DNA from 2 places in the Delftia sp. WY8 genome. Region 1 is predicted to be linked to the other one. Evidence: predicted binding sites of a transcription regulator. Region 1 holds the regulator's gene; the other holds the start of a gene.
What was found. The regulator FNR, encoded in region 1, switches genes on or off when oxygen is low (the NO sensors DNR and NnrR bind a similar motif). The targets are predictions, from matches to a motif close to TTGATNNNNATCAA.

Region 1 (14,869 bases):
AGACGCTGCTGCGCTGGGCCTCCTGGGTCATCTCGCTGCCCGTGGTGCTGTTTTGCTGCGGACCCTTTTTCTCCAGCGCGCTGCGCGACATACGCCAGCGCCGCGTGAGCATGGACCTGCCCGTGGCGCTGGGCATGCTGATCACCTTCGTGATCAGCTCACTGGGCACCTTCGATCCTTCGGGGCCCTTCGGCGAGGAAGTCTTCTACGACTCGCTGACCATGTTCGTCTTCTTCCTGCTGTCCGGCCGCTGGCTGGAGCTGCGGCTGCGCGACCGCACGGCCGGCGCGCTGGAAGCCGTGATGAACCGCCTGCCGGATGCCGTGCTGCGCGAGAACGCGGCCGGCCACTTCGAGCGCGTGGCCACGCGCCGCCTGCGTGCCGGCGACCTGGTGCGCGTGCTCAGCGGCGAGGCCTTCCCGGCCGACGGCACCATCGTGCGCGGCCGCACCCATGCCGACGAGGCCCTGCTCACGGGCGAGTCCACGCCCGTGCTGCGTGCCGAGGGCGACAGCGTCACGGCCGGCAGCTACAACCTGGACGCCGTGGTCGATGTGCGCGTGGACGGCGTGGGGGCCGACACGCGCTTCGCCCAGATCGTGGGCCTGATGGAAAGCGCCTCGCTGCAAAAGCCGCGCCTGGCCCAGCTGGCCGACAAGGTGGCGCGGCCCTTCCTGGTCGTGGTGCTGCTGGCCGCGCTGGGCGCTGCCATCTGGTGGTGGCCCACCGATCCCGGCAAGGCCATGATGGTGGCCGTGGCCGTGCTCATCGTCACCTGCCCCTGCGCGCTGTCGCTGGCCACGCCCGTGGCCATGCTCACGGCCGCCGGCACGCTGGCGCGCAGCGGCGTGCTGGTGCGCAACCTGCAGGGCCTGGAAGCGCTGGCCGCTGTGGACACCCTGGTGTTCGACAAGACCGGCACGCTCACACGCGACGGCCTGGCGCTGTCCTCGTTCGAGCCTGCGCGCGGCGAGGATGCCGACGAGGTGCTGGCGCTGGCGGCGCTGCTGGCGCGCCAGTCCATGCACCCGGCCTCGCGCGCCATCGCGCAGGCTGGCGCCCATGCCGCGACGCACTGGAAGCTGGACACCATGCAGGAAGTGGCAGGCCTGGGCCTGGACGCCTGGGTGCAGGGCCCGGGAGGACGCCGCCATCTGCGCCTGGGATCGGCCCTGCATGCGGGCGTGGCGGGCGAGCAGCCCGTGCAGGGCGTGTTGCTGGCCGAGCAGACCGAACAGGGCTGGCATACGCTGGCGCGCTTTGTACTCAGCGAGGACGTGCGGCCCGAAGCCGCCGCCGTCGTGCAGGCGCTCGGGAAGCAGGGCATCGCCGTGATGCTGCTGTCCGGCGACCGCGAGGACGCCGCACGCGCCATGGCGGCGCGCGTGGGCATCACCCAGGCCCACGGCGGCTGCAGCCCGCAGGATAAGCTGGAGCGGCTGCAGCAGGCGCAGGCAGCCGGCCACCATGTGGCCATGGTGGGCGACGGCCTCAACGACGGCCCAGTTTTAGCTGGAGCGCATGTCTCTTTTGCTTTTGGTAGAGCAGTGCCGCTGGCACAATCGCGCGCAGATTTCGTTGTTCTGGGCGACAGCCTGGAACTGGTGCTCCAGGCATGTCTGTTGTCGCGCCGCACACTGCAGGTGGTGCGGCAGAACATGGCCTGGGCTGCCGCTTACAACGCGGTGTCGATTCCACTGGCCCTGGCGGGCTTTATGCCTGCCTGGGTGGCCGGCCTGGGAATGGCACTGAGCTCGCTGCTGGTGGTGCTCAACGCCGCGCGCCTTGCGCGCAGCCTTCCACTGGCCTTGACGAATCACACGGGCACGCCTGCTGCGCCCGCAGCGTCCGTCACCATGCCGACGGGCTCCACCGCAACGGTGGGGAGGTTCTGACTATGGACATTCTCTATTTACTGATCCCGCTGTCGGTGGTGCTTGTGCTCGCCATCCTCGCGGCCCTGTGGTGGGCCGTCTATCGCGGGCAATTCGAGAGCGTGGAACAAGAGGGCGAACGCATTCTTCGGGACGATTGACGTGGGTCAACACGCCCGACAGCGAAGAAAGTAACACTTTGATAGCAATCTAAGGGGTGCACGATGGATAGTTCAAATAACAACGCTGTCTATTACGACGATACCGTCGTAAGGCAGTTCTCTATCATGGCCGTCGTCTGGGGAGTGGTGGGCATGGCTGTCGGGGTGTTGATCGCCTCGCAGCTGGCCTGGCCGGAACTCAACTTCGGCATTCCATGGCTGAGCTACGGACGCCTGCGTCCGCTGCACACGAACGCCGTGATCTTTGCCTTTGGCGGATCGGCGCTGTTCGCAACCAGCTACTACGTGGTGCAGCGCACCTGCCAGACGCGGCTGTTCATGCCCAAGCTGGCCAGCCTGACCTTCTGGGGCTGGCAGATCGTCATTCTCGCCGCCGCGATCAGCCTGCCGCTGGGCTACACCCAGGGCAAGGAGTACGCCGAGCTGGAGTGGCCGATCGACCTGCTGATCGCCGTGACCTGGGTCTCGTATGCCATCGTGTTCTTCGGAACCATCGGCATCCGCAAGGTCCGTCACATCTATGTGGCCAACTGGTTCTTCGGCGCCTTCATCATCGCCGTGGCGCTGCTGCACATCGTCAACAGCGCGGCCATTCCGGCCGGCTGGATGAAGAGCTACTCGGCTTACGCCGGCGTGCAGGACGCCATGGTGCAGTGGTGGTACGGCCATAACGCCGTGGGCTTCTTCCTGACCGCAGGCTTCCTGGGCATGATGTATTACTTCATTCCCAAGCAGGCTGGCCGTCCGGTCTACAGCTACCGCCTGTCCATCGTCCACTTCTGGGCGCTGATCTTCACCTACATGTGGGCGGGTCCTCACCACCTGCACTACACCGCGCTGCCCGACTGGACGCAGTCCGTGGGCATGGTGTTCTCGCTGATCCTGCTGGCTCCCAGCTGGGGCGGCATGATCAACGGCGTGATGACGCTGTCGGGCGCATGGCACAAGCTGCGCGACGACCCCATCCTGCGCTTCCTGATCGTGTCGCTGTCGTTCTACGGCATGTCCACGTTCGAGGGTCCGATGATGTCCATCAAGACCGTCAACGCGCTGTCGCACTACACGGACTGGACCGTGGGCCACGTTCACTCGGGCGCCCTGGGCTGGGTGGGCCTGATCACCATGGGCTCGCTGTACTACCTGATCCCGCGCCTGTTCGGCAAGACCAAGATGCACTCGGTGGGCGCCATCGAGCTGCACTTCTGGATGGCCACCATCGGCATCGTGCTGTACATCGCCGCGATGTGGATCGCCGGTGTGATGCAGGGCCTGATGTGGCGCGCCGTCAATCCCGATGGCACGCTGACCTACACCTTCGTCGAAAGCGTCAAGGCCAGCTATCCGTTCTACGTGATCCGCGTGGCCGGTGGCCTGCTGTACCTGGGCGGCATGCTGGTCATGCTGTGGAACACCTGGAAGACCGCGATCTCCGGCCGTTCCGTGAAGGTGGCCGTGCCTGCCGTCGTGGCCCACGCCTGAGCGTCTAGGAGCATTACTCATGTCCGATCACAACCATAGCGCTCCCAAGAGCTTTTCCCACGAGAAGGTGGAAACCAACAATTTCCTGCTGATCGTGCTGACCCTGCTGGTGGTCGCCGTCGGCGGCCTGGTGGAAATCGTTCCGCTGTTCTTCCAGAAGTCGACCACGGAAGCGGTGGCGGGCCTCAAGCCCTACACGCCGCTGCAGCTGATGGGCCGCGACGTCTATCTGCGCGAGGGCTGCTACAACTGCCACTCGCAGATGATCCGCCCCTTCCGCGCCGAGACCATGCGCTACGGCCACTACTCGGTGGCTGGCGAGTTCGTCTACGACCACCCCTTCCAGTGGGGTTCCAAGCGCACGGGTCCCGACCTGCACCGCGTGGGCGGCAAGTACAGCGACGAATGGCACCGCATCCACCTGAACAACCCGCGCGACGTGGTGCCCGAGTCCAACATGCCTGCCTACTCCTGGCTGGAGAAGAACAAGGTGGATGACACCGTGGTCGCCCAGCACATGAGCGCGCTGCGCAAGGTGGGCGTGCCCTACAGCGACGAGGAAATCAGCGGCGCCGCCGAGCAGGTCAAGGGCAAGACGGAAATGGACGCCGTCATCGCCTACCTGCAGGTGCTGGGCCGTTCGGTCAAGTAAAGGAGAGCGACATGGACATCACCACCATGCGCATCGTGGCCACGCTGGCCTCTCTGGCCTGCTTCATCGGTATCTGGTGGTGGGCGTTCGCCCGCCGCAACCAGGCCCGTTTCGAAGAGGCCGCCCAGCTGCCGTTCGAGCAAGACTGAGTCCCTCCACCAGAACGAGAACTTCCCATGAGCGATTTCGTAAACAACTTCTGGTCGATCTATGTCACGGCGATCACGCTGGGCGGCATCATCGGCTGCCTGCTGCTGCTGTATCTCACCGCACGCAAGAAGGTGGTCCCCTCGGCCGACAACACCACGGGCCACGTCTGGGACGAGGACCTGCGCGAGCTGAACAACCCCATGCCCAAGTGGTGGATGTGGCTGTTCATCATCACCTCGGTGTTCGGCTTCTCCTACCTGGCGGCCTATCCGGGCCTGGGCTCGTTCGCGGGCAAGCTGGGCTGGACGCAGCTGGGCGCCTATGAAAACGAGATGGCCAAGGCCCGCGCGGACCTGGAGCCGCTGTACGCCAAGTTCACGAGCATGAGCACCGAAGACATGGCCAAGGACCCCCAGGCCATGGCCATCGGCGAGCGCCTGTTCATGAACAACTGCGCGCAGTGCCACGGCTCGGATGCACGCGGCGGCAAGAGCTTCCCCAACCTGACCGATGGCGACTGGCTGCATGGCGGCACGCCCGACAAGATCAGGGAAACCATCACGGCGGGCCGCATCGGCATCATGCCGCCCATGGCCGCTGCCGTCGGCACGCCCGACGATGTGCGCAACCTCTCGCACTATGTGCTGAGCCTGTCGGGCAGCCCGCACGACTCGCTCAAGGCTTCGCTGGGCAAGTCCAAGTTCACGGCCTGCGCCGCCTGCCATGGCATGGACGGCAAGGGCAACCAGGCCCTGGGCGCGCCCAACCTGACCGATGACATCTGGCTGCACGGCTGGGGCGAGGCCGCCATCACGGCCATGATCAACAACGGCAAGCACAACGAGATGCCTGCCCAGAAGGACAAGCTGACCGAGGCGCAGATCGCGGTGCTTGCCTCCTATGTCTGGGGCATGTCGCACAAAGACGGCGCAGTCCGTCAATAAGGACAGGGGGCGGCGCTGCGGCGCCGCCTTTTTGCCTTTTGAGTTTTCAGATATTCCAAAAAACCAAGGAACCCACCATGAAGCCCGAGAACGGGGATGATGCCGGGAAGCCTCCCCGCAAAGTCATTCCGATCACGCCTGCCGACCCGGACCCGGGCCAGCTGGTGTCGATGTTCGAGTCCGAGAAGAAGGTCTACCCGCGCTCCATCAGCGGTGTCTTCGCACGCTGGCGATGGGCTCTGGTGTTTCTCACCCAACTGGTTTTCTATGGCCTGCCCTGGCTGGAATGGGGGCAGCGCCAGATGGTGCTGTTCGACCTGGGTGCGCGGCGCTTTTACCTGTTCGGGCTGGTGCTGTACCCGCAGGATTTCATCTACCTGGCGGGCCTGCTGATCATCTCGGCGCTGGCGCTGTTCCTGTTCACGGCCGTGGCCGGTCGCCTGTGGTGCGGCTTTTCCTGCCCGCAGACGGTCTACACCGAAATCTTCATGTGGGTGGAGCGCAAGGTCGAGGGCGACCGCAGCGCGCGCATGCGCCTGGACAAGAACGGCTGGACTTTTGAAAAGCTCTGGAAGAAGTCGCTCAAGCAGTTGCTGTGGATTGCCATTGCCCTGTGGACCGGCTTCACCTTCGTGGGCTACTTCGTGCCCATCCGCGAGCTGGGCGGCGAGCTGCTGGCGCTGCAGGGCAGCTGGCAGGTCTTCTGGGTGCTGTTCTACGGCTTCGCCACCTATGGCAACGCCGGCTACATGCGCGAGCAGGTCTGCAAGTACATGTGCCCCTATGCGCGCTTTCAGAGCGCCATGTTCGACCGCGACACCATGATCGTCAGCTACGACACGGGCCGGGGCGAGCCGCGCGCGCCGCGCACCAAGAAGGTTGACTACAAGGCCCAGGGCCTGGGCGACTGCATCGACTGCAAGATGTGCGTGCAGGTCTGCCCCGTGGGCATCGACATCCGCAACGGCCTGCAGTACGAATGCATAGGCTGCGGTCTGTGCATAGACGCCTGCAATTCCATCATGGACAAGATGGAGTATCCGCGCGGCCTCATCCGGCTGACCACGCAGAACGCCATGGCCGGCATGTGGCGGCGGGCCCAGGTGCTGCGCCGCATCTTCCGTCCGCGCGTACTGGTCTACTCGGCCGTGCTGATCGGCCTGAGCATGGCCATGATCGTGAGCCTGGCGCTGCGCCAGTCGGTCAAGGTCGACGTGATACGCGACCGGGCATCGCTGTCGCGCATCGTCGCGGGCGGCAAGCTGGAAAATGTCTACCGCCTGCAGATCATGAATGCCACCGAGCAGGCCCAGCGCTACCGCATCAGCGCCCATGGCCTCGACGGGCTGGAGCTGGCGTCCGAGCAGGAGGTAGAGGTCGGCCCTGCCGAGACGCGCGGCATTGCGGCGCGGCTGCAGATTCCCTACGGTTCCGCCGAGCCGGGCTCGCACACCGTATTCTTCGATATCGATGCCGTGCATTCAGGCGCGGGACGCGCGTCCGAAAAGGCCGTCTTCCTGGTGCCCCGGTGATATGTCTGGCCGGCGCCGCCCAGGCTGCGCCGGCTGTTTGAAAGAAAGAGGTTATCCATGTCTTCCAGTCCCGCAGTCTCCGCGCCCGCCACGGCCCCTTCGCATCCGGACGCCGGCAAGCCCTGGTGGAAGTTCGCCCATGTCTGGCTCGTGGTGGCCGGCCCGGCCGCCGTCGTGGTGGCTGGCGTGGTCACGGCCGTCATTGCGATCAATGGCGCCGATCCCGTGATCGATCCTGACTATTACCGCAATGGCATCACCATCAACGAGCGTGCCGATGGCGTGCGCGAAGTGCCCAAGAGCCTGGCGCCCGCGGTCACCGGCCGCAACCACGCGGCCACGCCCGCGCAGGACCATCCCACGGACCGCTGAACGCAGGAAAATGCCGTGCACAAGGCCGCAGTCGCGGCCTTTTTGCATGGTGGATGGCATCTCCAGCATGCGCGAGGGCCAAGGGTTTCCTACAGGCAGTGCAGGGTGCGCAGGGCTTGGCACGGTGCGCGGGCGGCGCGCACAATGAAAGCCACCCCTCGACAGCTCAAGGAGATCGCTGATGTTGGCCCAACGCTGGATGTGGATTGCCTGGCCGGCCTTTCTGGCCGCCGCCGTGATGGAGATGCTGGTATTCGCCTTCGTGGACCCGCTGGAGCTGCACTGGCTCGGCGACCTGGGCTGGTCGCGGCAGGGAATCTACACGCTGGCCTTCTTCGCCTTCTGGGGCGTGACCATGCTGTCCAGCCTCATGACCACCATGCTGGGACGCTCCACGCACGATCTCAACGACGGCGTGGTCTCCGAGCCGGACCCAAATCTGGCCATGCAGGGCCTGGGGCGCGATTGAACCTGCGTGCACTGCAATGGCAATGAACAAGGCCCGCGATCGCGGGCCTTGTTCATTGCCGGGGGGCGGGGCCTTGCGGCCTCACTGGCACTGCTGGCTGTTGACGATGCGCTTGAGCGCGTCCGTGTCCAGGATGCGCAGATGGCGCTGGCGCACCTCGATGATGTTTTCTTCGGCAAACTTCGAGAAGGTGCGGCTCACCGTCTCCAGCTTCAGGCCCAGGTAGCTGCCGATTTCCTCGCGCGTCATGCGCAGCACCAGTTCCGACTTGGAAAAGCCCCGGGCGTGCAGGCGCTGCACCAGGTTGAGCACGAAGGCGGCCAGGCGCTCCTCGGCACGCATGCTGCCCAGCAGCAGCATCACGCCGTGCTCGCGCACGATCTCGCGGCTCATGACCTTGTGCACATGGTTTTGCAGGGCCGTGACCTCGCGCGACAGGTCCTCCAGCTTGTCGAAGGGCATGACGCAGACCTCGGCGTCTTCCAGCGCGACCGCATCGCAGGTGTGGTGGTCGTTGACGATGCCATCCAGGCCGATGATCTCGCCGGCCATCTGAAAGCCCGTGACCTGGTCGCGCCCGTCCTCGGTGGCCACGCAGGTCTTGAAGAAGCCCGTGCGGATGGCGTACAGCGAGGTGAAGGACTCACCGTTGCGAAACAGCAGGCCGCCGCGCTTGACCTTGCGGCGCGTGGCCACGATGTCGTCGATGCGCTGCATCTGCTCGGCATCCAGGCCCATGGGCATGCACAGCTCGCGCAGGTTGCAATTGGAACAGGATGCTTTGATGGTCTGAAGGTTCATGGAGTAAACATCAGCGGCGCAGCAGTGCGCCGGCGGTGACCTCGTGGATGGCGATGAGTTGGATCAAATTGTCGCAGCACTGCCGCGAACAACTCTTGATATGAGTCAAGGACGCGGCCAATGGGCTGCGGCACAGTGGACGACATTAGAGGAAAAAACCCATGACCGCTGTCACCCCAGAGCTGCTGCGTCGCTTCGACGTACCGGGGCCCCGATACACCTCGTTCCCCACGGCCGATCGTTTCGTGGAGGCTTTCGGTGCTGAAGACTATATCCTGGCACTTGAACACCGCAAATCGAGTACCGCAGCGCGAGCCATGCCTTTGTCGCTGTATGTGCATGTGCCGTTCTGCGAGTCGCTGTGCTACTACTGCGCCTGCAACAAGATCGTGACGCGCCACCACGATCGCGCTGCCGTCTACCTGGACTACCTGGCGCGCGAGATGGCCTTGCACACGGCCCATTGCGGCAAGGGCCAGGCCGTCAGCCAGTTGCACCTGGGCGGCGGCACGCCCACCTTCTTCTCGGACGATGAGCTGCGCACGCTGATGGCCCTGCTGCGCGAGCATTTCAAGCTGGAGCCGGGCGGCGAATACTCCATCGAGGTCGATCCGCGCACCGTCAGCGTCGAACGCCTGGCCGTGCTCAAGGAGCTGGGCTTCAACCGCCTGAGCTTCGGCGTGCAGGACTTCGACGAACAGGTGCAGATCGCCGTGCACCGCGTGCAGCCGGCCGAGCAGGTGTTCGCGCTGGTGGCAGCGGCACGGCAGCTGGGCTTTGCCTCCATCAACGTGGACCTGATCTACGGCCTGCCCAAGCAGACGCCCGAGTCCTTCGAGCGCACGCTGGCCCAGGTCAATGCGCTGCGGCCCGACCGTATCGCGCTCTATGCCTATGCCCACCTGCCCGAGCGCTTCAAGCCGCAGCGGCGCATCGCGGCCGAGGACCTGCCCCAGGGCGCCGACAAGCTGGCCATGCTCTCGCGCTCCATCGCGGCCTTCATGGACGGCGGCTATGTCTACGTCGGCATGGACCACTTCGCCTTGCCCGAGGACGCGCTGGCCGTGGCCAAGCGCCAGGGCCGGCTGCATCGCAACTTCCAGGGCTACAGCACCCAGCCCGACTGCGACCTGATTGCGCTGGGCGTGTCGGCCATCGGCAAGGTGGGGGCCAGCTACAGCCAGAACGCCAAGACGCTGGAGGAGTACTACGACGCCATCGACGCCGGCCACCTGCCCGTGGTGCGCGGCCTGGCACTGTCGCGCGATGATCTGGTGCGGCGCGCCGTCATCATGGCCATCATGTGCCAGGGCGCCGTGCTGTTCGAGCCCATGGAGCAGGCCTGGCTGCTGGGCTTTCGCGAGTACTTCGCCCCCGAGCTGGCGGCGCTTCAGGACCTGCAGGCCAAGGGGCTGGTGCAGATCAGCGACGAGGGATTCCAGGTCACGCCCATGGGCTGGTACTTCGTGCGTGGCGTGGCCATGCTGTTTGACCGATATCTGCAGGCCGACAAAAACCGGGCGCGGTTTTCGAGGATCATCTAGGCCCCATGCTGTTGTCGCTGCTCTGGACCGCTTTGATCATGGGGCTCGTCGGCGGGCCCCATTGCCTTGCCATGTGCGCCGCGCCCTGCGGCGTGGTCACGGGCGGGGCGGGGCAGGGCACGGTACAGGGTGGTGGGCAGGTGGTCGCCGTCCATGGACTGCAAAGCCGGCTGTGGCTGCGCACGGCGCTGTTCCATGGCGGGCGGCTGGCCGGCTATGCCAGCCTGGGCGCTGCCTCGGCGCTGGCCATGGAAAGCCTGTCCTGGCTCACCAGCCAGACCACGGCGCTGCAGCCGTTCTGGACGCTGACCCATGTCGCCGTGATGGCCTGGGGCCTGGCCATGATGGTGCAGGCCCGCCAGCCCGCCTGGCTGGAGTCTGCGGGCCGCGCCGCCTGGCGGCGCGTGCAGCCCTGGGTGTCCGCCCCTGGCGGCACGCTGGCGGCGGGCTATGCCTGGGCGCTTATGCCCTGCGGACTGCTGTATTCGGCCGTGCTGGTCGCCGCGCTCAGCGGTGGCCCCTTGCAGGGCGCATCGGCCATGGCGGCCTTTGGCGTGGGCAGCGGGCTGTGGCTGGTGGCCGGCCCCTGGCTGTGGCGGCTGGGCCGCCAGCGCCTGAACGGCCTGCGTGCCGAATGGGGCACGCGGCTGGCCGGCCTGATGCTGGTGGGCGTGGCCGTGTGGGCGCTGTGGATGGACCTGATCTACAAGCCCAGTCTCTGGTGCCGATGAACAACAGCGGGGGACAGACTTGGTCCTGAGGGTCGCGGATTGCCTGCAAGGCCCTCAGAACTGGAGATAATGCCCGAATCATCGGCTTACATTTGCCGATTCCTTCAGCCTCGGGGCCGTTGCCGCGCGTGAACCATTCCGTCCTCATCGATATCCGAGACCTCCGTCCGGGCATGTTTGTCCAGCTCGATGTTGGATGGCTGAACCATCCCTTTCCGGTCAGCAGCTTCAAGATCACCTCCAGCGCACAGATCCAGACCCTGAAATCCCTGGGCCTGGAGGCGGTGCGCTGCGTTCCGCACAAAAGCGACGCCTGGCCGGCCGAGGTGCGCACTCCGCCGCCGCAGCCGCTGCCCGCTGTGGCGGCCGCTGCAGCCGAGCCCGCCGAGGAACCCTCACCCGCAGCGCCGCTGCTGCTGTCCGTGCCCAACTGGCGCGGCCGGCTGGAGGACTGCAATGCGCGCTTTCAGAAGGTGGAGCGTGGCTATGTGGCCATCGAAACCACCCTTGCCAGCGCGCCCGAGCAGGCGCGCATGCCCACCGAAGCCCTGGTCGACGGCTGCCTGGCCGAACTGGCCGGCCCGCAGGACGTGGCGATTCACCTCCTGTCCGATGGCGTGGGCAGCAACCAGAGCGTGCATGCCGTCAACGTGACCGTGCTCGGCCTGCTGCTGGGCCGCGCCCTGGGCCTGGAGGCTGCGCTGCTGCGCGACCTGGGCCTGGCGGCGCTGCTGCACGATGCCGGCAAGCCGGTGGCCGGCGCCGAAGGCATGCACGGCCTGGCCCTGGAGTCTTCCGTGCCCGACGCGCTGCGCGACCGCTACGAGCGCCATGTGGGTGAATCGGTCGCCATCGCCATGCGCATGGGCCTGTCGGCCCAGGTCACCACCGCCATCGCACAGCACCATGAATGGGCCGACGGCACGGGATTCCCGCTGAGCCTGGTGGCCGAGGACATGGAGCTCACGGGCCAGATCCTGGCCCTGGTCAACACCTATGACCGCCTGTGCAATCCCGGCGATGCGCAGACGCCGCACACGCCGCACGAGGCGCTGTCCATGCTGTTCAGCCGGCTGCGCGACAAGTTCGCCGCGCCCGTGCTCAATGGCTTCATCCGCATGATGGGCGTGTTCCCGCCGGGCTCGGTGGTGGAGCTGACCGATGGGCGCCATGCCATGGTCATGTCCGTCAATGCATCACGGCCGCTCAAGCCTTCGGTGATGGTCCATGACGCCAGCGTGCCGGCCGCCCAGGCGCCCGTGCTGGCGCTGGAGCTGTTTCCCGCGCTGGGCATACGCCGGGGCGTGGCTCCTGCGCAGTTGCCGCGCGACGCGCTGGACTATCTGTCGCCGCGCCGGCGTGTCTGCTATTACTTTGAACGGGCGGTGGAATTGGATCCGCCGAAGGTGGCGTCTTGAACAAGCAAGCGCTCAACCGCGCCTGGCCCCGCCTGCTCGATGCACTGCAGGAGGCGCTGTGGCTGATCGATGCCCGCAGCCTGAAGGTGCTGCGCGCCAACGCCGCCAGCGAATCCGTCACCGGCTATGAGACCGATGCCGCCGTGGGATTGCCCGTGCAGGTGCTGGCCGCCACGCCGCAGCAGCAGGCGTTCTGGAGCGACCCTTTCAACTGGCAGGCCGGCGCCCAGTTCATTTCCGAGGTGCGCCGTGCCGACGGCCAGCTGGCGCCCGTGGAGATGCGCGTGCGCGCGCTCGACGGCGAGGTGCTCCTGGTCAGCATGCTGGACAGGCGCGAGCAGGCGCTGCACGAGGCCGAATTCGAAAGCCTGCTGGGCGAGTTGCGCGCCACGCTGGAGTCGGCGGCCGACGCCATCCTGGTGTGCGATCCCGATGGCCGCATCCGCGCCTTCAACCACCGATTCGCCACGCTCTGGGGAATTCCCGAGGCGTTGCTGGTGCGCCGCAACGACGCGGCCATCCTTGATCACCTGGCCGGCCAGGTGCGCGATGCCGAGTCCTACGCGCAGCAGTTGAAGCTGCTGTCGGCCCAGCCCCTGATGGAAGCGTCCGACGTACTGGACCTGCGCGACGGCCGCATCCTGGAGCGCCGCGCCGTGCCCCAGCTGCGCCGGGGCCTGCCCATGGGGCGCATTTTCTCCTTCCGCGACATCACGGCCGAGGCCCAGACCCAGGCGGGCCTGGAGCTGGCTGCGCGGGTCTTCGAGTCCAGCCTGGACGGCATCTTCATCGCCGATGGCCACATGGACGTGGCACGTACCAACCCGGCCTGCGAACGCTTGCTGGGCGGCATGCCCGTGCAGGGCCGCACGGTGGAATCGCTGTTCGAAGCCGCCGAAGACCCATCCGACACGCTGGGCGACCTGGCCCGCATACAGTGGCATCAAGGCGGCTTCTGGGAGGGCGACCTGTGGCTGCGCCAGGCCGGCGGTGCGCGCTGCGCCGTGCGCCTGTCCTGGGTTCCGCTGCGCAATGCGCAGGGCGACGTGGTGCAGAGCATCGGCTTCATGCGCGACCTCACCCAGCAGCGCGTGGCACAGCAGCGCATCGAACAGCTGGCCTACAGCGACGCGCTCACCGGCCTGCCCAACCGGCTCAATCTCACGGAGCGCGTGGATGCGGCCATCGAGGCCGCACGCGCAGGCGGCACGGTGTTCAGCATCCTGTTCATCGACCTGGACCGCTTCAAGATCATCAACGACTCGCTGGGCCACCAGTTCGGCGACCGAGTGCTCAAGCTGGTCGCGCAGCGCCTGAGCGACTGCATGCGGCCGGTAGACATCCTGTGCCGCCTGGGCGGCGACGAGTTCGTGCTCTACCTGCACGGCTGCAACGCCGAGCTGGCTGCAGCGGTGGCCAGGCGCATCCTGCAGGAGATGGAGCGGCCCTTCCTGCTCGACGGCCTGGGTTTTTCCGTGCAGTGCAGCATCGGCGTGGCCCAGTACCCGGCCGACGGCCTCACGCTGGACGAGCTGATCCGCCAGGCCGACACGGCCATGTACCGCGTCAAGGAGCGGGGCCGGGGCCATTTCAGCTTCTACCAGCCGCAAATGAGCGCGGGCCTGCTGTCGCGCATGAAGCTGGAGCATGCCATGCGCCAGGCGCTGGAGCATGGCCGCATGGCCGTGTACTTCCAGCCCCAGGTGCACATCGACAGCGACCGCATCGTCGCGGCCGAGGCGCTGCTGCGCTGGACCGACCCCGAATTCGGCGTGGTCTCGCCCGGTGTCTTCATCCCGCTGGCCGAGGAGTCGGGCTACATCGTCACGCTGGGCGCCTGGGTCATGGAGCAGGCGGTGCAGGAGGCTGCGCGCTGGCAGAAGCAGGGCATGCCGATCAAGGTGTCGGTCAACGTCTCGGCGCTGGAATTTCGCCAGTCGGGCTTTGTCGAGCGCGTGACCGAGCTGCTGCGCCGCTACGGCCTGGAACCCCATCTGCTGGAGCTGGAGCTGACCGAAAGCATCCTGCTGCAGGATGCACAGGACATGGCGCTGCGCGTATGCCAGATCGCCGATCTGGGCGTGGGCATGGTCATCGACGACTTCGGCACCGGCTACTCCAACCTGGCCTATCTGAAGAAGCTGCCCATCTCCAAGATCAAGATCGACCAGAGCTTCGTGCGCGGCCTGCCCAGCGACGAGGGCGACCAGGCCATCGTCGGCGCCATCATCAGCCTGGGTCTGGCGCTGGGCGTGGAGATCGTGGCCGAGGGCGTGGAAACGCACGAGCAGCTGACGGCCATCCACCGCATGCAGGGCCACTATTTCCAGGGCTTTCTGTGCGCGCCGGGCCTGCCGCGCGAGCAATTCGGCGAATGCCTGCAGGCCCAGCGCGCCGGCATTGGCGCCATCGCCTACCGGCAGAGAATGGCCCAGGTGGCAAGCGCTCAGCTGCCCGCGCTCAAGCCCTTCCAGAGCATGTAGGCGGCCAGGCCGAACAGCAGCGTGGCGAAGATCCGCTTGAGCTGGGCCACGGGCAGCCGGTGCGCGGCCCGCGCGCCCAGCGGTGCGGTCAGCACGCTGCAGCAGGCCAGTGCCAGCAGGGCCGGCAGCCACAGGTAGCCCAGCGAGTATTCGGGGCGCCCCGCGTCACCCGCGCCTGTGAAGATCAGGCCTGCCGCATTCACCACGGCAATCGGAAAGCCCAGCGCCGCGCTGGTGC
Region 2 (14,869 bases), 1.4 Mb from region 1:
TAGGCCGGTTGCGGACATTTAACGGACAACTTTGTCCGATAATTGTCCGCATGACTTCCAAAAGACCCAGTGCCGATATCCGCCGCGCCCAGCTGCTGGACGCGGCCGATGCCGTGTTTTCCGAGCATGGCGTGACCGCGCCGCTGGACCTGGTGGTCGAGCGCGCCGAGGTCGGCCGCGCCACGCTGTACCGGCAGTTTCCTGACCGGCGTGCGCTGATGCTGGCGCTGCTGGAGCGTTCGCTGGACAGCATGCGCAGCGCGGCCGAAGCCATGGCCGAGGACGACGATGCCTTCTACAAGCTGCTGTCGCGCCTGGCCGAGCGCATTGCGGTCTCGGCCCCCATCACCGATTACTGGCGCACCGTGGAGCGCGGCGACGAGGTCATCGCCCAGGCCCGCGTTGCCATGTGGCAGATCTTTCGGCCGGCCATGGACCGGGCCGTGGCCTGTGGCCATTGCCGCCAGCCGCTGACGCAGGCCGAGCTGTCCCTGGTCTTCGGCATGCTGGGCGCCTCGCTGCGCGGCGAGACGCCGCAGCAGCGGCGCACACTGGCGCGCAAGGCGCTGCAGATCGTCTGGCAAGGCCTGAAGGCCTGACATGGCCACCACACCCACTCCACCAGGGCCCGTGCTGCCCCCGTCGCCCCCCGTCGTCTACCTCAAGCCCCCGCCGGACTGGGAAGAGCATGAAAAGCCCAGCCTGCCGGGCTCGCCGTCCATGCCGCTGCACCAGCCGGCCGTGCGCGCAGCCTATGGCCTGATCGCCGTGCTGGTGGCGCTGACGGGCGGCCTGGGCAATGCACTGTTCACGGCCAACCTGCCCACCATCCAGGGGCAGATGGGGCTGACGTCTTCCGAGGCCGCCTGGCTGACCGGCGCCTACGTCATGCTCAACATGACGGCCAATTTGCTGGTCTACAAGTTCCGCCAGCAGTTCGGCATGCGGCTGTTCGCCGAGATCGGCCTGGGCCTGTATGCGCTGCTGACGCTGCTGCACCTGGTGCTGGGCAGCTACACCAGCCTGCTCATGCTGCGCGCGGCCAGCGGCCTGGCGGGCGCCACCTGCAGCACGCTGGGCACGCTCTACATGCTGCAGGCCGCGCCGCGCAAGCATGTGCTCAAGATGCTGGTGATCGGCGTGGGCCTGGGGCAGATCGCCACGCCGCTGGCCTGGATCCTGTCGCCGGGCCTGCTGTTCAACAGCGAGTGGCACAACCTCTACCTGTTCGAGGCCGGCCTGGCCCTGATTTCGTTCGCGGGCGTGGTGGTGCTCAAGCTGCCGCCGGGCGTGCACATCCGCAGCTTCGAGCGGCTGGACTTCCTGACCTTCTTCCTGATGGTGCCCGGCGTGGGCCTGCTGATCGCCGTGCTGGTGCAGGGCTACAACCACTGGTGGCTGGACACGCCCTGGCTGGCCTGGATGCTGATCGGCTCCATCGTCCTGCTGAGCGTGGCGCTGTACATCGAGCACCACCGTCGCAACCCCATGCTGCAGACGCGCTGGTTCGTGCTGGCGCCCACGGTGCGCTTCGTGATCGGTGCGTTGCTGCTGCGCTTTCTGACCACCGAGCAGACCTATGGCGTGATCGGCATGCAGCGCATGCTGGGCATGACGGTGGACCAGATGCAGCCGCTGTTCATCGTCATCCTGCTGGGCACCATCGCGGGCATTGCCGTGTCGGCGCTGACCTTCGGGCTGGAGAACATGGGCAAGCAGATCGTGGGCTCCATCGTGCTGTTCGCGCTGGCGGCCTGGCTGGACCACAGCCGCACCAGCCTGGCCCGGCCCGAGGACTTCTTCGGCAGCCAGTTCCTCATGGCCGTGGGCGCGGGCCTGTTCATGGGGCCGCTGATGCTGATCGGCGTGGTGCAGGGCCTGAAGTTCGGCGCGCACTACATGCTGACGGCCATCGTCACCATCTCCATGACGCAGGCCATGGGCGCGCTCATGGGCTCGGCCCTGCTGAGCACCTACCAGATGCACCGCGAGCAAGTGTATTCGGCCGCCATCGTGGCCGATGTCGATCCCACCGACCCCATCGTGGCCGACCGCCTGCGCCTGCAGCAGCAAAGCCTGGCCCGCGTCATCGCCGACCCGGCCCTGCGCGCGGCCCAGGGCACGGCCCAGCTGGCGCAGGCCGCACGCCGCGAGGCCAATGTGCGCGCCTACAACGACGTGTTCGCCCTCACGGCCGGCGTGGCCGTGCTCTACCTGCTGTGGATGCTGGCCCTGGCCGGCCGCGCACGCCAGCGCGCCTTCGTGGAGCGCATGCGCGCCGCCGCAGCCGATGCCTCGGCCATGCGCGGCACCGATGCCGCCGCGCCGCAGGACGCGCCGGGCCAGCCGCCCACCCAACCCGTCGCCCGCGCCTGAAACCGTTCGCCCAGAGAAAAGACAACAACATGAGTGACTCCGAAAATTCCAATGGCGGCACGGCCGCCTCTGCCTCGCCTGCGCCGGCTCCCGCTGCGGCGCCTTCGCCCTCGCCTTCGCCATCGCCATCGCCATCGCCCAAGCTCATCAAGCCCTCGCTGCGCAGCGTGCTGGTGATGCTGGTGGTCGCCCTGGCCGGCGTGCTGCTGGTGCTGCGTGCCTGGAACCTGTTCCCCTTCGCGGGCACCGTGGTCAGCACCGACAACGCCTATGTGCGCGGCGCCGTCACCGTGCTCGCGCCCCAGGTCAGCGGCTATGTGACCGAGGTGCTGGTGCAGGACTACGAGAACGTCAAGGCCGGCCAGCCCCTGGTGCGCATTGACGCCCGCACCTACGAAGCCGCCCAGGCCCAGGCGCAGGCCCAGCTGGCCAATGCCCGCGCACAGCTGGCCAATGCCGACCAGACCCAGGCGCAGAACCGCGCCACGCTGGGCGCCAGCCGCGCCGGCCTGGCGGCGGCGCAGGCCGAATCCGACCGCGCCGCAGCCGAGCTGCAGCGCGTGCAGGCGCTGTCCGAGCGCGGCTCCGTCTCGCTCAACGAGCGCGACAAGGTGCGTGCCACCGCGCGCCTGGCGGCCACCAACGTGGCCAAGGCCCAGGCCGACATCGAGATCAACGCCCAGAAGATCAAGGCGACGACGGTGAACCGCGCCTCGCTCGAAGCCCAGGTCCAGATGGCCGAGGCGCAGCTGCGCCAGGCCCAGATCAACCTGGACAACACCGTGGTGCACGCGCCCGGCGATGGCCAGGTCAGCGAAGTCGGCGTGCGCCGGGGCCAGTACGTCACGGCCGGCTCCCAGCTCATGTACGTGGTGCCGCACACGCTGTGGGTGGTGGCCAACTTCAAGGAAACCCAGACCGCCCGGGTGCGCATAGGCCAGTCCGTGCGCTTCAGCGTCGATGCGCTGGGCGGCGCCCACCTCACGGGCCGCGTGCTGGAGATCGCGCCGGCCACGGGCTCGGAATTCAGCGTGCTCAAGGCCGACAACGCCACGGGCAACTTCACCAAGGTCGTGCAGCGCCTGCCGGTCAAGATTGCAATCGATCCCGACCAGGAGCTGGCCGCGCGGCTGCGCGCGGGCATGTCGGTGGTGGTGCGGCTGGATACGGCGCAGCCTGAGCCCCAACCCGCACAGCAGCCCGCACCCCAACCGGAGGCCCGCCCATGACCGCCCGCGCACTGGCCATGGCCATCGCCTGCGCCGCCGCGCTGACTGGCTGCAGCGTGCCGCCGCTGAGCACCGCGCCTGAAGCGGCCCGGCCCGCCGTGCCCGCCCAGTGGAGCGGGGCAGGGCAGGAGCCGGCCGCCGCCGTCCAGGCATCGTGGTGGCAGGCCTTTGGCGATCCGCTGCTCACGCGCTGGGTGGAACTGGCCCAGTCCCGCAACAACGATGTGCTGCTGGCCCTGTCGCGCGTGGATGAGGCGCGGGCCAACCTGGATGTGGCAGGCGCTGCGGGCCTGCCCCAGCTCTCGGCCACGGCCGGCGCCTCCACGGGCCGCAGCCTGGGCGCGCGGGGCCTGGCGCACACGCGCTCGGTTCAGCCCGGCCTGCAGGCCAGCTGGGAGCCTGATCTGTGGGGCCGCATCGCCCACCTGGAAAAGGCCGCCGCCCTGCGCCTGCAGGCCAGCGAGGCCGACCGCGACGCCGTGGCCCTGGCCGTGGCCGCCACCACGGCCCAGGCCTATGTGGGCCTGCGCTCGCTGCAGTCGCAGCTGCAAGTGGCCCAGGCCACGGCCCGCTCGCGCGAACAGGCCCTGCGCCTGGCCGATGAGCAGGCGCGCGTCGGCTACACCTCGCAGTTGCAGCTCACCCAGGCCCAGGCCGAGCTGCAGGGCGTGCAGCAGGCCGTGGAGCAGCTGGAGCTGTCGCTGGCGCGCCAGCGCACGGCGCTCCTGCTGCTGGCCGGTGGCGAGGGTGACGAGCAGGCTGCCGCGCTCATGGCAACAACCGACGGCCAGTCCGCTGCGCTGGGCGCACCGCCGCCTGCGCCGGCCGCCGGCCTGCCTTCGGCCTTGCTGCAGCGCCGCCCCGACATTGCACGGGCGCAGCTGCAGCTGGCGGCCGCCGACGAAAGCCTGGCCGTGCAGCGCACCGCCTTCCTGCCCCAGGTCTCGCTGACGGCCAGCGCCGGCAGCCTGCTGGTCAATGCCCTGCAATACCACCCGGCCACGGTCTGGGCCCTGGGCAGCAGCGTGCTGGCACCTCTGTTCACGGGCGGGCGGCTGCAGGGCCAGTTCGACGCCGTGACCGCCCAGCGCGACCAGGCCGCCTATGCCTATCGGGGCGTGGTGATCAAGGCCCTGGCCGATGTGGAAAACGCCCTGGTCGGCACCCGGCGCCTGCAGTCGCAGTGGCAGCACGCCAGCGAACGCGAGGCGGTGCTGCAGCGCTCCCTGGGCTTTGCCAAGGACCGCTACGAGGCCGGCTACGCCAGCTACCTGGAAGAGCTGGACGCCCAGCGCAATCTCTACCAGGCCCAGCAGGAAGTCATACGCCTGCGCCAGAGCCAGCTGGAAAACGCCATTGCGCTGTACCAGGCGCTGGGGGGCGGCTGGCAGGCCGACGCTGCACCAGTCGCCAGCCCCGCCCGCTGATCAGACCTTCTCGATGCGCGCAGGCAGGCCCTGGCGCACCGTGGCGCCGGACACCCAGTCCACCCACACGTTTTTGCAGCCGGGCCGCGTGGGATCGGCAAAGCCCAGGTCATTGAGGTTCACGCCATTGGCATGCTCGGCGTTCACCGGCATGGGCTGGCCGTCGATGCTGTGGCGGCCCGCGCCCAGTTCGCGGTGGCCGTAGCCGTGCTCGATGGCCACGGTGCCCGGCATCACGCCGTCGCGCACCATGGCCACGGCCGTCACCGCGCCGCCCGGCGTGCGGATGCGCACCGTGTCGCCGTTGGCGATGCCCAGCCGCTCGGCGTCCTCCCGGTGCAGCGATACCGGATTGTGCGGATGCACCTGGCGCAGCCGCGAGACGGCAATCGACATGGAACTCATCAGGTTGGACTTGTACGAGGTCAGCAGCAGCGGCCATTGCTGCTCGCCGAAATGCGTGCGCATGGCGCTGCCGTCGGCCAGCCGCGCCGGATACCAGGTGGGGCAGCCGCTGTAGCGCTCGCCCGTCATGGCGTGGCGCATGCGGGCCAGCTCCTCGCTCCACACTTGCAGGGCAGGCGCGTGGGCCTTGCGGGTGTGGCCGTCCTTCCAGGCGTCCTCGATGCGGTCGAAGCGCCCGCCGCGCGTCAGCAGCATGGCCACCTGGCGCCATTCATCGTCCTTCAGGCGCTGGCGCAGCGCGGGCACCAGCCTGTCCACGCCGGTGATGGCGATGTCATCATCGCTGGCCGCCGGCACGGGCTTGCTGCCTGCCCAGGCCACGTTGGCCAGGGCATGGATGAAGAAGTCCTCGGCCGAGCGCAGCGCATGGGGCTGGCCCTGGGCGTCCTTGATGGCGGCCTCGCCAAAGCCCGGCAGGCCCAGCCGTTCTGCCACGGCGAAGAGGAAGCTCTCCACGTTCACGGGCTGGCCGCCGGCCGTGCGCGCCACGGCGGGCTGCACCACGGGCCAGCGCACGGTGGAGCTTTTGGCCACCACGTCGGCCCAGGGCGCCGAGATGCCCCAGCTCTCGTAGGTCACGGTATCGGGCACGATGAAATCGGCCAGCGCGCTGGTCTCGTTGATGAAGGGATCGATGGAGACGATCAGCGGCAGCTTCTTCGGGTCCTTGAGATCGTCCACCAGCGCATTGCGAAAGCCCGCAATGCCGTAGACGGGGTTGCTCATGTGGTTGATCCAGGCCTTGGCGCGATAGGGGTAGCCGGCCAGCGCGCTGGCCAGCATCTCGCTGGACAGGCCGCCCACGGCCGGGTACCACGGGGCCTGGGCGGCGGGGTAGTCCTTCGCGCCCTCGGGCTGGCCCTCGCGCTTGCGCTGGAATTCCGCGCTTTTCTCGTAGGGCTGGCGGTGGCGTGACAGCGCCAGGCCGCGCGGCTTGACCTTGCCGTCGAAGTTGGCGAAGTCGTAGCGCGGGCCGGGGCCGAAGGGGCCGAACGGGCCGGCATCCAGCACCAGGCCGCCCTGCACGTTGAGGTTGCCCACCAGGGTGTTGAGCATGCTGATGGCGTAGGCGGTGTAGAAGCCCGCGCCGCTCATGGTGCCGCCATGCGCATCGGCCACGGCGCGCTTGCCATGGCTGGTGAACTCGCGCGCCAGCGCCTCGATCTCGCCGCGCGCCACGCCGCACAGCGCCGCGTATTCGTCCAGTGTCTTGAGGCTGGCCTGCTCATGCAGCTTGGCCAGCGAGGAGCAGACCGACAGCTCGGGGGCCTGGTCCGCGCCTTCGGCCTTCAGGCCGGGCACGGCCACGCGGGTGCGCACCATCAGCTGTGCAGGCTCGGCCTGGGTGTGCGGCGCCAGGCTGCCATCGGCACGCTGCACCACGAACACATCCTGGGCCGGCTTGCCGTCTTCGGCTGGCGCGGGCAGGGCCCAGCCCAGGTCGGCGCCGCGCAGAAAGCTGCCATGGCGCGGGTGGCCGGGCTCGTTGACCAGCAGGTGCGTGGCATTGCTCCAGGACGCCTCGCCCGCTGCCTGCATGGCGGCCGGGCCGGGCTGGGCGAGAAAGCCCGTGTCATGGCGCGCCTCGTCCAGGATGACGCGGATCAGCGCCATGGCCAGGGCCAGGTCGCTGGCCGGCTTGACGGCCAGCCAGCGGTTGCCGCTGCCCGCAGCCAGGCTGGACGAGGTCGGCAGCACGGGCGAGACCACCACGTAGCGGAAACGGTTGTCCTCGCGCGAGCGGGCCTCGGCCAGTTCGCGGCCCTGGCGCTGGAAGGGGTTGCCGGACTGCGCGGGTGCCGCGCCGATGAACAGGCCGAAGCTGGCATGGCTCCAGTCCGGCTTGCCGTGCGGCATGCCGGGCAGGTCGCCCAGGGCCGCTGCCGCACCCACGCGAAAACTCTGGCCGCAGTAGGCGCCGTGGTTGCTGACGTTCACGGTGCCGAAGGACGGCCCTGCAAAGCGGCGCAGCAGCTGGGCGCGGCCTTCGTTGGAGGCGTCGGTCACCAGCAACTGGTTGGAGCTCGGGCCGAACTCGGGGTTGTCGGCGTCCAGCGGCGTCCTGGTGTCCCAGATGGCGCGCAGGCCCTCGACCTGGCCTTCGCCGAACAGATCGCCGCCCTCGCAGACTTCCTGCACCAGCTGCTCGAAGGAAATGCTCTGCCAGCGGCCGCTGCCGCGCGGGCCCACGCGCTTGAGCGGGGTGAGCACGCGGTGCGGCGCACTCTGGTGCTCCAGCATGGACGAGCCGCGCGCGCAGGCCGTGGCCCGGCCCTCCAGGCCCAGCTCCTTGCCCAGTTTGGCGTAGACCTCGCGCACGGGTTCTTCCATGGCGGCCGGGCGCGTGGTGGCCAGCGGGTGGTAGGGGTTGCCTGCCACGCGCAGGATGCGGTTGCTGGCGGTATCGACACGCACGCGCACGCCGCACTGCGTCCAGCAGCCCAGGCAGCTGGAGGGGCTGACCACCTGGCCGGGCTGTGTGGTGAGCGCGCCCGTGGCCGGGTCGATGCGGAACTCCGGCGTCAGCGAATTGCCGCGCGTGGCGCTGGCCGTGGGCGTGCCCGAAGTGCCTGCGACCAGGCCCTTGGCGCCGCGCGCCAGCGTCTCGCCGTAGCCGGCCGCAAAGGCGGCCAGCCCACCGGCGGTGAGGCCACCGCGCAGCAGCAGGCGGCGGCGGGCGGCCTCGGCATCCAGGGAATCTTCGGGAGCTTGGGGGAGTTTCTTCTTGTCGGTCATGAAAGGCTTTCTTTGGCGCGGCCGGCCGGTGGCGGGCCGCGCTCCGTGAATGGGTGAGGGGTCGTCAGGGCGGCGGTGTCAGAGGGCGCGGGCCGTGGCCGAACGCGCGGGAAACAGCTCCAGCGCCCAGGTGGCCAGCGTCACCAGTGCAATGCACAGGCCGGCCACGCCCAGCATGCCCAGCAGGCCGTCGCCGCCCAGCGGCATGTGGTAGATGTACAGGCCCGCGCCGTACTTGGGCACGCCTTGCACGCCCATGAACAGCGCCCAGCGGAAGGCCCAGGCCGCGGCGGCCAGGCCCAGCCCCAGGGCCAGCGTGTAGCGCGGGCAGGCCATGCGCTGCCCACCCCGGACCAGGGCCCACAGCAAGGCGGCACCGGCCACGGCCGAGCCCAGCATGCTCAGGCGCCAGACCGGAAACTGCTGCCACAGCTGCAGCGCCGCCTGGAAGGAGCGGCCCTGGCCCAGCCAGCCGGCAACGGCCCAGACCGCCACCATGGCCAGCAGGCACAGCGCCAGCGCCAGGCCCAGGATGCGCAGGGCCTGCAGGGCGCCGGCATCGGGGCGGTGGCGGGCGGGCAGAAAGCGCGCCGTCACCAGCATGCAGCCCACCGTGGCCAGCCAGCCCGTGAGTGCCAGGTTCAGCGGCACCCACAGCGTGTTCCACAGCGGGCGCGAGCGCACGGCCATCAGCTCGGCGCCGGTATAGGCGGTGATGGTCAGTGCCGACACGGCCAGCAGCGGCGCCAGCCAGCGCAGCCACTGCGGCCGGCCCAGCCACCAGGCCAGCACGAAGGCCAGCGCCAGTCCCACGAAGACCGGCAGCAGCAGGGCGCCCACCGACATCCACGACCACGGCGTGAAGTGCGCATAGAAATGCCAGAAGCGCGCAGGCTGGTGCAGGTCGGCCAGCAGCGACACGGGCGCCGCGATGGCGCTGACGGCCAGCACCAGCACGGCGGCCGGCAGCAGGCGCGCCATGGCGCTGGCGCGCGGCGCCCAGGCGCAGGCGGCGGCCAGCAGGGCGGCGCCCGTGGCAATGCCGGCCAGGAAGAAGTACTGCACGGCCCAGGGCAGCCAGGCCGATTCGTAGGCGGGGGTCAGGAGTTCGACGATGTGCATGGGGTGCTCCTTGCGTTCAGTGGGAAGTGACCAGCCGCACGCTGGCCTGCCCGTCCACGCCGTCGACGAAGGCGTCGGGCAATCCCAGGTAGTACACATGCGGGTCCGTGCCCATGGCGGGCTTGAGCACCTTGAGGTCCTTGGCGTGCTCGCGCATGCGCTGGCGGATCTCGCTGCCCTCGTCGTTGAGGTCGCCGATCACGCGGGCGCCGCCCACGCAGCTTTCCACGCAGGCCGGCAGCAGTCCGGCTTCCAGGCGGTGCTCGCAGAAGGTGCACTTGTCGGCGGTCTGCGTCTCGTGGTTGATGAAGCGTGCGTCATAGGGGCAGGCCTGCACGCAGTAGCCGCAGCCCACGCAGCGCTCGTTGTCCACCAGCACGATGCCGTCGCTGCGCTGGAAGGTGGCCTGCACCGGGCAGACCGGCACGCAGGGCGGGTTGTCGCAGTGGTTGCACAGGCGCGGCAGGTTGAGCATGGCCGGCGGCAGGTCCTCGTTGCCCGCGTGCTGCACCTCGTACTGCAGCACCGTGGTGCGGAACTGGCCCAGCGGTGGCAGGTTCTCCATGGAGCAGCTCACCGTGCAGGCCTGGCAGCCTATGCAGCGGCGCAGATCCACCAGCATGCCGTAGCGCCTGCCGGCCTCGCCGGGACGGCGCGGCGGTTGAAAACCCGGGGTGCCGGGCGCGGCCGCCGCCGCCGCCACGGGCAGGGCCACGGCCGCCATGGCGGCGGCCAGCAGGTCCTTCAGGAAGCCGCGCTTGCCTGCGGCGGGCTGTGCATGGGCGGCGGTGCGGGCGGGGATGTCCTGGGAGGAGGGCTTGCAGCTGCAGTCGTTGCAGCCGCTGCCGGCTCGGGATGTTTTTGGCATGGCCTGTCTTTCATCGTCCTGCGGCCACGGAGGGTGGTCGCTCAAACTCAATAAAGCATTAAAAATATGCTTTTTATATTGAATTTAATATATGAAATTCAGGGCATTGGCGGCTTGATGTGAGTCAAGCAATGGGCTTGCAAAGCGCCACCGACTGCCTGCCATGGACAGGCACCCAAGGCAGTCCATAGCGTGTGGCGCAGGGATTAAGACGGGGTTAACAGGGTGACTGCATTCCTCGGGAATGCAGGGCGCGTATCGGAAATCACCCTCTTGTTTCCGCGCGCGGCCCCGGTCTACGCTGCTTGTGTCGCCACTGCCAAGGAGTTCTCCATGAACCATGCCCTGAACAGCCTTGCTTCGGAACTGGACCTTGCCGCCGAAGCCGGCGAGCACCTGAGGCTGCAATTCACACAGGCCTGCGTGGACCGCATCGCGCACCTGCTGGAAGACCCGGACGTCATCCGCTGCGCGCAAGGCCTTCGCCGCTACCTGGATGGCCAGATCGACAGGCAGGAGCTGGACCGCCTGGCCCGCGAGGCGGCCAGCCTGGCCAACCACCACCAGGGATCGCGCTCCCTCGACGGCTGCGGCCATGCCGCCGTGTCCGCCACCTATGCCACGGCCCATGGGCTGGCGGGCCGGGCGCTGCAGGCGGCCGACTATGCGGCCTACGCCATGGTCTATGGCGAGGGCGGCCACGGCGCCGTCACGGACCGTGAATCGTTCGAGCCTGAATACCAATGGCAGGCGCGCTGCCTGGCCTCGCTGGCGCAGGCCGCTCAGCAGCGCACGTAGCACCAGGCCGACTGCTGCAGCAGGGCCAGTGACTCGATGCCGCCCTGCGGCAGCACGCGCATGCCGGCAGGCGCCTCGCGGCCCAGCTTCCTGAGCGTGTTCGGGCAGACCAGCGCATGGGCCAGGGCGGCAGCATCCAGATGCTGCGGCGTGCCCGGCGCGGCGTCCAGCAGCGCCTCGACGGCCGGGCCGTTGATGACGATGCGGACTTCGGCACCGGGCCGGTCCTGGCGCAGGTTGGCCAGATTGCTGCGTGCACGGGCCAGGGCGCCCGGTGTGGGCGCATGCAGCACGATGCGCAGCGGCGGCGCATCCGGCCGGGCGGGGAACAGGTCGCTCCAGTCGTTGGAGGAGGTGGAAGCGGCGGGAGAACGGCTTGTGCTCATGGTCGTCCCCGTCATTTCCTGCCACGCGGCCCCATGACCTCTTCCAGCAGGCCCGGCGGCAGGCCGGTGCGTACCTGCACCACTCCTTTGTCATCCTTCCAGACCAGGGCCGGCGTGGCACGCAGCCCCCAGGTGGACATCAGCGAGGCATGGTTGGCCAGCACCTGCCGCGTGGCCTGCGGCACCGGGGCCAGCGGCGTGGCGCCCGCGCCTTCTGCGCTGGCGCGGCCGGCCTTGGCATAGGCGCGTGCGTGCTCGGCCAGGGCCTGCTCGGGCTGGCGCGCGGTCAGCAAGGCGGCGGCCTTGCCCTCGCTGCTGGGCTTGAGGATGCCCACCAGAATGTGGCGCAACTGCACCTGGCCGCTCTCCACCCAGGGCCGGGCATCGTTCCACAGCTGGTTGCAATAGGGGCAGTTGGGGTCGGTGAACACATAGACCGTGCGCGGCGCGTCGGCGCGGCCATCCGGTATGGACTGGGCGCGCTGCACATCGCCCCACAGTTGCTCGCCCATGGGCTTTTGCACGGCGGCCTGCAGGGCCTGGGCGTTCACGTCGCGGCCCTGGGCGTCGATCACCGTGCCCAGCACCCAGTGCTTGCCGTCAGGCATGCGGTAGATGGGCACGGGCTGGCGGTCGCGGTAGGCGGCCCAGGCCTTGAGTCCGCCCACGGCCGGCAGCGGTCCCACCAGGGTCAGTCCCTGCTGGGCCAGGAAATCCTCCGATGGCAGCTCGGACGCCGCAGCCGGCAGGGCCAAGGCTGCCGACAGGGCCAGGGCTCCTGCCAGTGCAGGCAGGGGGAACAGGGGGGAAGCGCTCATGAACATTCCTTCAGATGCTGGGCCAGGCTGGCGCGCGACAGCTCGCCCATGCGCATGCCGCACAGCCGGCCGTCGGCGCCATAGAAATAGGTGGAAGGCAGGCCCCGTTGGCGCCAGTGCCGGCCGGCCTGCTGCTGCGGGTCGAACAGCACCTGGGCCAGCGGCAGCGGGGCCGTCGCCTGCTCGCGCTGCAAATAGCCCATCACGGTCTCGGCAGGCTCGCCCTGGTTGATCCAGATGAAACGTACATCGGGCCGCTGCTGCTGGGCCTGGGCCAGCACCGGCATCTCGCGCCGGCAGGGCGGGCACCAGGTGGCCCAGAGGTTGATCACCATGGGCTTGCCGTCGGCCTGCTGCAACTGCTGCAGCGAGACCGGCTGCGCCTGTCCGTTGACCAGGGTGAAGGCCGGCAGGGCCGGTGCATCTGCGGACGGCAGCGCCTGCAGCAGGCTGCCCAGCGCCAGCAGGGCCGCCCCCGCGCCCAGCGCCAGCCCTGTGGCGCGGCGCAGCACCGGGGAGCGGCGGCTGCGCCACAGCATGTACAGCAGCGCGGCCAGCAGGCCGGCCCACAGGTTCCATCCCCCGTCGCGGATATCGATGATGCGGCCTGCGAAGGCCGGCATTCCGCTCCAATCCCAGGGGGCCGGCGCGACCTCGGTCCACCACTGCGCGACATAGGCCAGGCGCGCCGCCAGCAGGCCGGCCAGGGTGCTTTGCCACAGCAGCGCATCCACGGCCTGGCCCGTGCGCCTTTCATTCCTGCGCGCCAGCCACTGCGCCAGCAGCCAGGCCAGCATGGCCACCACCACGCCCATCGGCAGGACCAGCGGCCCCAGCGCCAGGCTGGCAGGCAGGTGCAGCCAGGCGCCCAGCGCCGATAGCGCTGACGGCCCGCCAGGCTCGGCCGCTCCGGCAAGAACAGGCGAAGGCGCCAGCAGCAGGCTGGCAAGCAAGGGCTGGAAGGATGAAAGAAGAGGGGATGACCGGAGAGGCATGGAAGGGAGTTTCAGCCATGCAGGCTGACAGGTCGTGGATGCTGGCAGCGGGGAATTAACGGGGGGTTAACGGCCTCATGGCCTCACCTGGCTTGCCGGGCGGCAGCGCCCCTCTTGCGCTCGCAAGAAAATCCATCTCATCGATCGAGGGTCAGAACTTATTCCAGAGTGCTGCAAATACGCCGGAAAAAATCACAATGAAGATGGAAATTTTGAAAGCCAACCTGTTTTCCGATGGCATGCAGGGTCGCACCATCTTGTATTTGAAAGTGAGCATGATGGCGAAGAGGATCAGGGCGCCCACGACGGCAAGCCCTATTTGAAGTTCATTCATTGCATTTCTTTCCATTCAGCGGGATATGGGGGCGAGAGCTATGCAGCCCCTTGGGAGGCAAGGGTTGAATTGTGCATTGGTGATTGCAAGATCTACTGCAGTAAATCGCCGGGAGGATTCTGAAATCTTCCAGGATTTTTCTTAGTTGCCATAGGACTGGTCCTGCGTTTTTTCAGATTTTTGAATAGCCAATTATTTTCTGAAGAACCCAAGAATTGCGTTTTGCTCTCAGTCCCTGAAAGTCCCATGGGCACATGGCTGCAAAGCGAGCTGGCGGCCCGAACGTCGCGCCAACGCCTGGCCGCATTCTTGTACGCGTGCCTGCGAGATTCGGCATGCTGGCGTACACCTCGCTACAAATCTGCGATGCTCAGTCGCTTTTCGTTCCCGACTTGGATACAGACGGCGGGGCCTGGCGCCAGGCCCTGCGGACAACAACATGCATGTTCTCTTGGTGGAAGACAACGCGCTGGTGGCCAGCGGCGTGCGAGCCGGCCTGCAGCTGCAGGGCTTTGGCGTGGATACCGTGGCCTCGGCCGGGCAGGCGGATGCGGCCATCCGTTCCTCGCATTTCGATGCCTGCGTGCTGGACCTGGGCCTGCCCGACGAGGATGGCCTCTCGCTGCTGGCGCGCTGGCGCGGCCAGGGCCTGCAGGTGCCCGTGCTGGTGCTGACGGCGCGCGATGCCGTGTCACAGCGCATCGAAGGCCTGCAGACCGGCGCCGACGATTACCTGGTCAAGCCCTTTGACCTGCACGAACTGGCGGCGCGCCTGCATGCGCTGCTGCGCCGCGCGGCCGGCCGCAGCGTGGACTGGATCGAGCTGGGCGAGGTGCGCATCAACCCCGCTGCAGGCCACATCCAGCGCCAGGGCCGCACGGTGGAGCTGTCGCGCCGCGAGTGGTCGCTGCTGCGCGCGCTGCTGCAGTCGCCGGGCCGCATTCTGAGCACCGAGCAACTGCGCGACAGCCTCTACGGCTACAGCCAGGATGTGGAGAGCAATGCCGTCAACGTGCATGTGCACCACCTGCGCCGCAAGCTGGGCCATGAACTGGTGGAGACGGTGCGCGGCGAGGGCTATCGCCTGGGCCTGCACCCATGATGCGCAGCCTGCGCGTGCGCCTGCTGGCATGTCTGTGCCTGGCGCTGTGCACGCTGTGGGGCGGGGTGGCGGCCTGGATGTTCTCGGACATGCGCAACGAGCTGCGCACCGTGCTGGATGACCGGCTGATCGCCTCGGCGCGCATGGTGGCCGGCATCGTCCACCAGTTCCGGCCTGCCCGGGAGCTGCCGCAGGACTGGAGCCCCATGCTCA

Region 2: a site for FNR is predicted at 10,338-10,351, ahead of dsrO (sulfate reduction electron transfer complex DsrMKJOP subunit DsrO). Genes of this name have one in related genera too.

What each region holds. Positions count from the first base shown of each region.
Region 1 is NZ_CP049795.1:1,074,853-1,089,721, reverse strand. Features, by position in the region: gene G4D77_RS04885 (heavy metal translocating P-type ATPase) at 1-1,895, shown strand, start outside; gene ccoS (cbb3-type cytochrome oxidase assembly protein CcoS) at 1,898-2,035, shown strand; gene ccoN (cytochrome-c oxidase, cbb3-type subunit I) at 2,099-3,535, shown strand; gene ccoO (cytochrome-c oxidase, cbb3-type subunit II) at 3,555-4,187, shown strand; gene G4D77_RS04865 (cbb3-type cytochrome oxidase subunit 3) at 4,199-4,336, shown strand; gene ccoP (cytochrome-c oxidase, cbb3-type subunit III) at 4,364-5,281, shown strand; gene ccoG (cytochrome c oxidase accessory protein CcoG) at 5,359-6,813, shown strand; gene G4D77_RS04850 (FixH family protein) at 6,871-7,185, shown strand; gene G4D77_RS04845 (hypothetical protein) at 7,367-7,654, shown strand; gene fnr (fumarate/nitrate reduction transcriptional regulator Fnr) at 7,736-8,455, opposite strand; gene hemN (oxygen-independent coproporphyrinogen III oxidase) at 8,617-9,999, shown strand; gene G4D77_RS04830 (sulfite exporter TauE/SafE family protein) at 10,005-10,730, shown strand; gene G4D77_RS04825 (cyclic di-GMP phosphodiesterase) at 10,904-12,148, shown strand; gene G4D77_RS04820 (bifunctional diguanylate cyclase/phosphodiesterase) at 12,145-14,631, shown strand; gene G4D77_RS04815 (sulfite exporter TauE/SafE family protein) at 14,595-14,869, opposite strand, start outside.
Region 2 is NZ_CP049795.1:6,367,387-6,382,255, forward strand. Features, by position in the region: gene G4D77_RS29100 (TetR/AcrR family transcriptional regulator) at 51-599, shown strand; gene G4D77_RS29105 (MFS transporter) at 601-2,376, shown strand; gene G4D77_RS29110 (HlyD family secretion protein) at 2,406-3,605, shown strand; gene G4D77_RS29115 (efflux transporter outer membrane subunit) at 3,602-5,032, shown strand; gene G4D77_RS29120 (tetrathionate reductase subunit A) at 5,033-8,233, opposite strand; gene nrfD (NrfD/PsrC family molybdoenzyme membrane anchor subunit) at 8,312-9,355, opposite strand; gene dsrO (sulfate reduction electron transfer complex DsrMKJOP subunit DsrO) at 9,372-10,223, opposite strand; gene G4D77_RS29135 (hypothetical protein) at 10,557-11,021, shown strand; gene G4D77_RS29140 (DsrE family protein) at 11,006-11,407, opposite strand; gene dsbG (thiol:disulfide interchange protein DsbG) at 11,419-12,225, opposite strand; gene G4D77_RS29150 (TlpA family protein disulfide reductase) at 12,222-13,178, opposite strand; gene G4D77_RS29155 (hypothetical protein) at 13,372-13,554, opposite strand; gene G4D77_RS29160 (response regulator) at 13,994-14,656, shown strand; gene G4D77_RS29165 (ATP-binding protein) at 14,653-14,869, shown strand, end outside.